Regions from separate parts of the Oceanimonas sp. MB9 genome, predicted to be linked through region 1. Evidence: predicted binding sites of a transcription regulator. Region 1 holds the regulator's gene; the other holds the start of a gene.
What was found. Region 1 encodes LexA, which represses DNA repair genes until DNA is damaged. Its sites were predicted from a motif close to ANCTGTNTNNNNANACAGNT; they were not measured.
Positions count from the first base shown of each region.

Region 1 (3,800 bases):
TCCTCTCCCACCAGGTGAATGTCCGCGGTTTCAGTGCGATCCATCTGCGCCATCACTGCCCCCTATTGTCCCTGTCTGGCCTGATGAATGTCCTTGGGCTGTACCAGATCCCCGGTGTCGTTGCCCCAGGCATTGCGTTCATAGGTGATCACCGCCGCCAGCTCCTTGAGCGCCAGCTGCTTGTCAAAGCTCTGCATGGCGGTGCCCGCCTTGCCGTACAGCACTATGTTGATATGGCCAGCCCTGTCATTGAGCACCATGTCGCTGCCTGTAAGGGCTGGAAAGGCACCGGGAATGCCTTCGCCATTGGCCTGGTGACAGGCGGCGCAGGCTTTCTGGTAAACCTGCTCGCCCAGGGTCATCAGCTCCTCCCGGCTCATGTTCATGGCCAGCAGTTCCTGCTCGGCGGCCCTGGCCTCGGCCTGTTCGGCCCTGACCTGAGCCAGCCAGCCATCAAATTCCTCGGGTGAGCGGGCATCCACAACGATGGGCATAAAGCCGTGATCCTTGCCGCACAGCTCGGCGCACTGACCCCGGTACAGGCCGGGCTCGTTAATGCGGGTCCAGGCCTCGTTGATAAAGCCGGGCACGGCGTCCTTTTTCACCGCAAAGGCCGGCACCCACCAGGAGTGAATGACGTCGTCGGAGGTGATCAGGAAACGCACCTTGCGATCCGTGGGCAGCACCAGGGGATAATCCACCTCCAGCAGGTAGTTGTCTCCCTTGGTCACCGTGCCAGCAATCTGCTGGGGCATGGTGGCCAGCAGGCTGAAAAATTCGACGTCTTCGTCGAAGTAGCGGTAATGCCACTTCCACTGAGAGCCGGTGACCTGCACGGTGAGATCGGGTTCGGACGCGTCTTCCATCGCCACCAGGGTTTTGGTGGCGGGAATGGCCATGGCCACCAGAATGAGAAAGGGAATAATGGTCCAGAGGATCTCGACCTTGGTGCTTTCGTGAAACTGGGCGGCCTTGGCCCCTTTTGACTTGCGATGGTGAATAATGGCCCAGAACATGACCCCGAACACCACCAGGCCGATAACGGCACAGATAATGAGGATGGTCATGTGCAGGCCGTAAACCTGCTGGCTGATCTCGGTGACCCCTTCGGTCATGTTAAGACGGGTCTGCGCCCGCGCAGGCAGGCAGACCAGCAAGGACAATAGCAACAGCAGAATCGGCTTCACGCGCACCCCCAATCGTTTCATCCTGTCACCCGGAGTACTCAAGTCTGGAATGAATGTGTGCCGAACGACTACATCCCTTAGGCTCGGCTGACTCTAAGTAAAGCAGCACTCAAGGAAATGTAAAATATAAAGATTTTAGGACTGAGGATGGGGGAATAGGGGTTGTAACGGGAGCTGAGTGAAGAAAGGACCGGCAGGCAGGGGCCTGCCGGTTGAAACGACGACGTTAGAAATCACCGTTGCGGATCACGCCCACGGCCAGGCCTTCAATGGTGAGCTCCTGGCTGCGCAGATCCACTTCAATGGGCGAGAGCTCTTCGTTTTCCGGGATCAGGCTGACCTTGCTGCCCGTACGCTGAAAGCGCTTGACGGTCACTTCGTCGTCGAGCCGGGCCACCACCACCTGGCCGTTGCGAACCTCCTGGGTTTTGTGCACCGCCAGCAGGTCGCCGTCCATGATGCCGATGTTCTTCATGCTCATGCCCTGCACCCGCAACAGAAAGTCGGCAGAGGGGTGGAACAAGCCAGGATCAAGCCGGTAATGGCTCTCGATGTGCTGTTGCGCCAATATGGGTTCACCGGCGGCCACCCGGCCCACCAGCGGCAGGCCCTGTTCTTCTTCCGCCTCTTCCCCGGCCAGGCGAATGCCCCGGGAAGTGCCGGGCATGATTTCAATCACGCCCTTCTTGGCCAGCGCCTTGAGGTGCTCTTCCGCCGCATTGGCGGACTTGAACCCCAGCACCTTGGCAATTTCCACCCGGGTGGGCGGCATGCCGGTTTGCTGAATGTGTTCCTTGATAATGTCCAGCACCTGCGACTGGCGGGGAGTAAGGGCCTTCATGATGAAACCTGTCTGTTTATACAGTTAACTGTCAGTATATCCAGTAATGAGTCCAGAGCAAGCCCCAAAGCCTTCCACTTACCACAGCGCCAGCACCAGGCCGGCGAACACCGCCATGCCGGCGTAGTTGTTGTTGAGAAAGGCGCGAAAGCAGGGCATGCGCTCCCGATCGCGAATCAAGCGCTGCTGATACACAAACAGGCCGGCCACCGCCAGCAGGCCCCAGTAAAAGGGGGCGGCCAGTTCAAACGCTCGGCCCGCCGCCACCAGCAGCAACAGGGTAGCCAGTTGCAGCAGGCCCACAATCAGCTTGTCGCGCCGGCCAAACAGAATGGCGGTGGACTTGACGCCGATTCTGAGGTCGTCGTCCCGATCCACCATGGCATACATGGTGTCGTAGGCCACGGTCCAGGTCAGGTTAGCGGCAAACAGCAACCAGAGGCCGGCGGGCAGGCTGTTGCTCTGGGCGGCAAAGGCCATGGGAATGGCCCAGGAAAACGCGATGCCGAGAAACAGCTGAGGCAGGTTGGTAAAGCGCTTCATAAAGGGATAGAGCGCCGCCCAGAACAGACCCGCAAAGGCCAGGCCAATGGTAAAGGCATTGGTGGTCAGCACCAGCACAAAGGAAATGCCCACCAGCAGGGCAAAAAAGCCCAGCGCCTGGCGCTCGGTGAGTTCACCGGCGGGCAGCGGCCGGGCCTGGGTGCGCTTGACATGACCGTCGATATGGCGGTCGGCGTAGTCGTTGATCACACAGCCGGCGGAGCGCATGGAAAACACCCCGGCCACGAACACCAGCAGCAGCCAGGGTGACGGTAACCCGTCGGCGGCAATCCACAGTGCCCACAGGGTGGGCCACAGCAGCAGCAGGGTGCCAATGGGCTTGTCGAGCCGGGCCAGGGCCATGTAGGCGCGCCAGCGCGGTCGGGAAGGAGAAGTCAGGGTGGTCATGAGGTCGTGTCCTGCATTGTGTCCTGATAGAGAGCCGAAGCCGGCAAAAAGAGTTCGGTCACCAGCACTCGGGCGGCGCCGGTGCTGAGGGTGGAGCGGCGCGCCCAGGGCGCAGGGGCAAAGCCGGCGTTCAGCCCGGTACGCTCGGCCAGTCGCCGATATTCAGTAGCATTCAGGCGCGCGAACTCAAAGGGCGTGCGCTCCAGATCCGGCGCCTCGAACATCAGCTCACCCAGCGCCCGGGAGCCCAGCCCGGCCAGCGCCGGCAGCGCCCGTTGCGTGGCGGAAGAATAGAGCGAGCTGGCATAGACCCAGGGCCGGCCGTCACAGCACAGCAATACCTCTCGACAAAAGGCCTGGTCACAGCCGAGCAGTTCCGCCTGGGTCGGTGTGAGCGACCGCAGGCTGGCATCGCTCAACAGCTGCACCTCAAACTGCCGGCAGTGCCGGCGCAATAGCCGGGTCAGTGACCCGGTGTCATGCAGCCAGGCATTCAGCACCGGCGCAGCCGGCGTTTCGCTTCCCCAGCGCCAGAGGTGATCGGCGCTGGAGGCCGTGTTTTGTTCATCAAACAACAAAGACATACAATTGCTTTCTGGTCCTGCTCCGGTCACAGCCCGGCCTCACCGGGCACCCGCCGATTGACTTGGCCGGCAAATATTTAAACAATGCCCGCTCGCTTACTCGTCGGAGACTCACATGTTTCGGTTTGTTGCCCTCTGCCTGCTGCTGGTCAGCGCAGGCCCGCTCAGCGCCCAGGATGAACCGGCGGCGCCTGCCGGGCCCATATACTACACCATGACACCGGACATTATTACCAA
Region 1 is NZ_VFBE01000001.1:30,031-33,830, forward strand. It holds gene ctaD (cytochrome c oxidase subunit I) at 1-44, opposite strand, end outside; gene coxB (cytochrome c oxidase subunit II) at 63-1,208, opposite strand; gene lexA (transcriptional repressor LexA) at 1,414-2,028, opposite strand; gene ubiA (4-hydroxybenzoate octaprenyltransferase) at 2,107-2,979, opposite strand; gene OJHNALOF_RS00185 (chorismate lyase) at 2,976-3,563, opposite strand; gene OJHNALOF_RS00190 (flagellar basal body-associated FliL family protein) at 3,679-3,800, shown strand, end outside.

Region 2 (3,800 bases), on a different contig from region 1:
CCGCAACAGGGCGTTGAGCACCACGGAGCCGGCGGCGCCGCCGATGGCCTGCAGCAGGCGAAAGGCCATCAGGGTTTCAATGCTGTTGGCAAAGGCACAGCCAATACTTGCCAGGGTAAAGAGGCCAAGCCCGCCCAGCATGACCGGCTTGCGTCCGACCGAGTCGGCTAGGGGTCCATAGAGCAGTTGACCGAGGGCAAAGCCCGCCAGAAACACGCTGATGGTCAACTGGGCCTGGGATACGGGTACGTCCAGATCCCGCGCGATGGCAGGCAGGCTGGGCAGATACATGTCGATGGCCAGGGGGGTGAGGCCGGCCAGGCTTGCCAGCAGAAGCAACAGGGAAAACGGCAATGCCATAACGCCATCCAAAAGTTACAAAAGAAACATCAGGCCATGATAGCACCGCCGCCAAGGCCAGTCTCAGGGTTGGTAGGGATAAATGTGCAGCCGGGGAATCAGTGGCTCCCCACCGATGCGCGCGGCGCGCCGCTTTCGGGTTTTCGCCGGCGGGTAGTCGGTGAGGTGGGAAATGGCGGGAACTTCATCCTGACACAATATCAGTGGGAGGTGCGCCTTGAACTGCTGCTGGCGGGGGGACAATGGCTGGCTCCAGCGCACATTGACCATGGGGTGGGTTTTCACCGGCCGGCGCAGGCGCAGCTCTACCCCGGCCGGCAGCCGTTTGACGTCGTAGATTTCCCGGTCGATGCAGGTTTGCCAGGTAGTGGCATCCACCAGCGGGGGAGGGCTTTGCCGGCTTTGCATCAGCTGCGCCACCAGTTTGGTCTTGTCGACTTTCTGAATGATCTGTTTGTTGGCCCAGGTAAAGCCGAGCCTGGACGCGGTATAAGGCAGCAGGGTGAGCTGGCGGTAGACCTGCAGAGTGATAAGACCGGGAAAGGTGTCGTGCACCAGCGTAAATTTTTTGTCTTTGTCGTCCAGTTGCTGCACCAGGGCACGAAAGGCTTGCTTGAGCCGGTTGATGTCGTCGATCAGCGGAGCGATGGCAGCACGGCTGTCGGCCGGTAACAGCACAAAACCGGGCAGGCGATAACTGGCCTTGGCGGAGCAATCGGGCTTGATATGCCAACGGCTGAAACCGATGAGGCTGGCTTTCAACGCCTCTTCACCGGTTAACCGGTGTTCAATGGTAATGTGTTCGAGAGGATCGTGCTCCTTGCCCTGAGCGACCTCGGGCAATTGGTAACAGGTTGCCTGAGTACCGGCATGGGTGCGAAGTTGTTGAGCCAGTTCGCTTATGGCGGATTCCAGCAGGGAGAGGGTATGACGAAGTTCGGCGGCCAGGGTAAACATAATAATCTATTATGCCAACATACAATAATGACTTAATCATAATCTCGATTGGGGAATGTGCAACACCCAAGAAGGGGTCTTCAGGGAAATGAATCGAAATTTAACATAAGTTGATGGTCTGCGTAGATTGAACACAAAAAAAGCCAGGTACAAAATCCGTGTACCTGGCTCAGGGGAATGGCTCATTAACTGAGCCGTGCGCTAGTAGAGACCGCCCGAGGCCGGGCGCCCTCTGTGTAAATTTTAGACTTTAATCGACCTCTCGCCAGCCCATGTGGCTAAAAACACCTACTTACGAGCGGCTTGCAATTGAAGGAAGAGCTGATTACTGTATTTATATACAGATAAAAGGAGTCCGCCATGGCCGTAGAAGTGCAATATCGCGTAGTACGTAACGGAATCGAGAAAATGACCTTTACCAACAAAAAAGAGGCCGATGCCTACGATCGCCTGCTGGAGCTGGCTGAGCATATTGAAACCGTGCTGGAGCAGGGGCCGGTGAACCTTGAAGAAACGGATAGAGAAGCGTTGGCATTGTTTCTGGCCCAGCACCAAGCCGAGCTGACCGGCCCGAAAAAAAAGCCCGCCAGAAAGGCGGACAAGGCTGAAAAAGCCGGCGATGACGCGATCAAGGCCGTCGCCTGATATCTAACAGGCCGTTCACGGCACCTTGTTTTATCACTCGGCACCCGCCCGTAAATCAATAATTTCAGCTGTATAAGGTTCGGTACAGACCCGGCTGCTCCAGCAGCTCGTGGTGAGTGCCGGACTGGCTGATCTTACCATCCTCAAACACGATGACCCTGTCGGCCTGGCGTACCGAGCTCAACCGGTGCGCCACTATCAGGGTGGTGCGATCCTTGAGGAAGCCCGACAGCGCCTGGTGCAGGCGCTGCTCGGTATCGGTATCCAGTGCCGAGGTGGCCTCGTCGAGAATGACGATGGCCGGATCCTTCAGGATCATTCTTGCCACCGCCAGGCGCTGTTGCTGGCCTCCCGAGAGCCGAACGCCCCGTCGGCCAATTTCGGTATCCAGGCCGTTATCCATGGCCGCAATTACGTCATCCAGCTGTGCCACCCTGAGAGCCTGCCAGATGGCTGCGTCGTCGTGATCATCTCCCAGGTTCAGGTTAGCGCGCACGGTATCGTTGAACAATACCGGTTGTTGCAGCACCGTGGCCACGTGTTCCCGTATGGTGGCAAAGCCGATATCGGTGCTGCTGGCACCGCCAAAGCGAATGTCGCCGCTGTTGGCGGGGTAGAGGCCCAGCAGCAACTGAATAAAGGTGGACTTGCCGCCGCCGCTGGCCCCCACCAGGGCGACTTTTTCGCCGGCGCCGATACTGAGACTGATGTCGTCCAGCACACGGCGTTCGCCATCGTAGGAGAAGCTCAGGTTGCGCACCTCCACCGGCAGGGTAGTGCTACCGATAAAGGGGTTGATGCCACCGGCCGGAGCGGGAGCCTCTCCCAGGGCCAGCATGGCGTTGATGCGCCGGCGGGCGGCATCGGCGGCATAGAAGGAATACTGCATGTTGAGCAGCTCCTGTACCGGCCCCATCATGAACCAGAGGTAGCTGAACACCGCGAAAATCTGACCCACGGTCAGGTCTGTGTACAGCACCATGATCATGCCCACGGCGCGAAACAGCTCCACTCCCGATAAAAACAACAGAAAGCTGGCCTTGCCGGCGGCCTCGCTCTTCCAATGATACTCAATGGCGGTATCGCGCACGCCCCTGGCCTTGTCGATGACCCGCAACAGGTAGTGACGTTCACGGTTGGCGGCACGAATTTCCTGAATGCCGTCCAGGGTTTCCACCAGCGCCTGCTGAAACAGCTCAAAGGCCTTGTTTTCATCGCGCTTGAGGTGCTTTACCTTGGAACCCAGGCGGCTGGAAAAGAACACCACCACCGGATTGAGCAACAGAATAAACAGGCCCAGCTGCCAGTTCAGCAGCAACAGCACCACGGCGGTGCCCAGCACGCTCAGCAGGCTTATCAGCAGCCGGCTCAGGGTTTCCCCGAGAAACTTGTCGAGGGTTTCAACGTCGGTGATGTAGTGGGAGCTGACGCTGCCGGCACCCACCGACTCAAAGGCGCGCATGGGGGTGCGCATCAACTGACGGGTAAGGCGGCGGCGGATCTGAAAGGTGATGTGTTTGGCCACATGGGCAAATTGCCGGCCCTGCAATATGTTGAACACCAGGGCCAGCGCGCGCAGCAACAGGGTAACCAGCAGCACCGCCAGAATATAGCCCACGCCGGTCTGCCAGGCCGTGGGTAACAGCGGGTCGAGCCAGGCGATCAGGGTCCCCGGCTGCTCAAGCAACACCTCGTCCACCAGCAGGGGCATCAGCAGCGGCACCGGTACCGCCAGCAGGGTGCCGACAATGGCCAGCAGGTGGGCATTGATCAACAACCGCTTGTGGCGGCGCATCATGCCGGTGATCACCGGCCAGTGCAAACCCTGCTCGTTCGCT
Region 2 is NZ_VFBE01000009.1:895,849-899,648, forward strand. It holds gene OJHNALOF_RS15500 (Bcr/CflA family multidrug efflux MFS transporter) at 1-360, opposite strand, end outside; gene OJHNALOF_RS15505 (DNA replication terminus site-binding protein) at 424-1,317, opposite strand; gene OJHNALOF_RS15510 (YebG family protein) at 1,678-1,962, shown strand; gene OJHNALOF_RS15515 (ABC transporter ATP-binding protein) at 2,027-3,800, opposite strand, start outside.
Region 2: the regulator LexA is predicted to act here: its motif matches at 1,644-1,663, upstream of OJHNALOF_RS15510 (YebG family protein).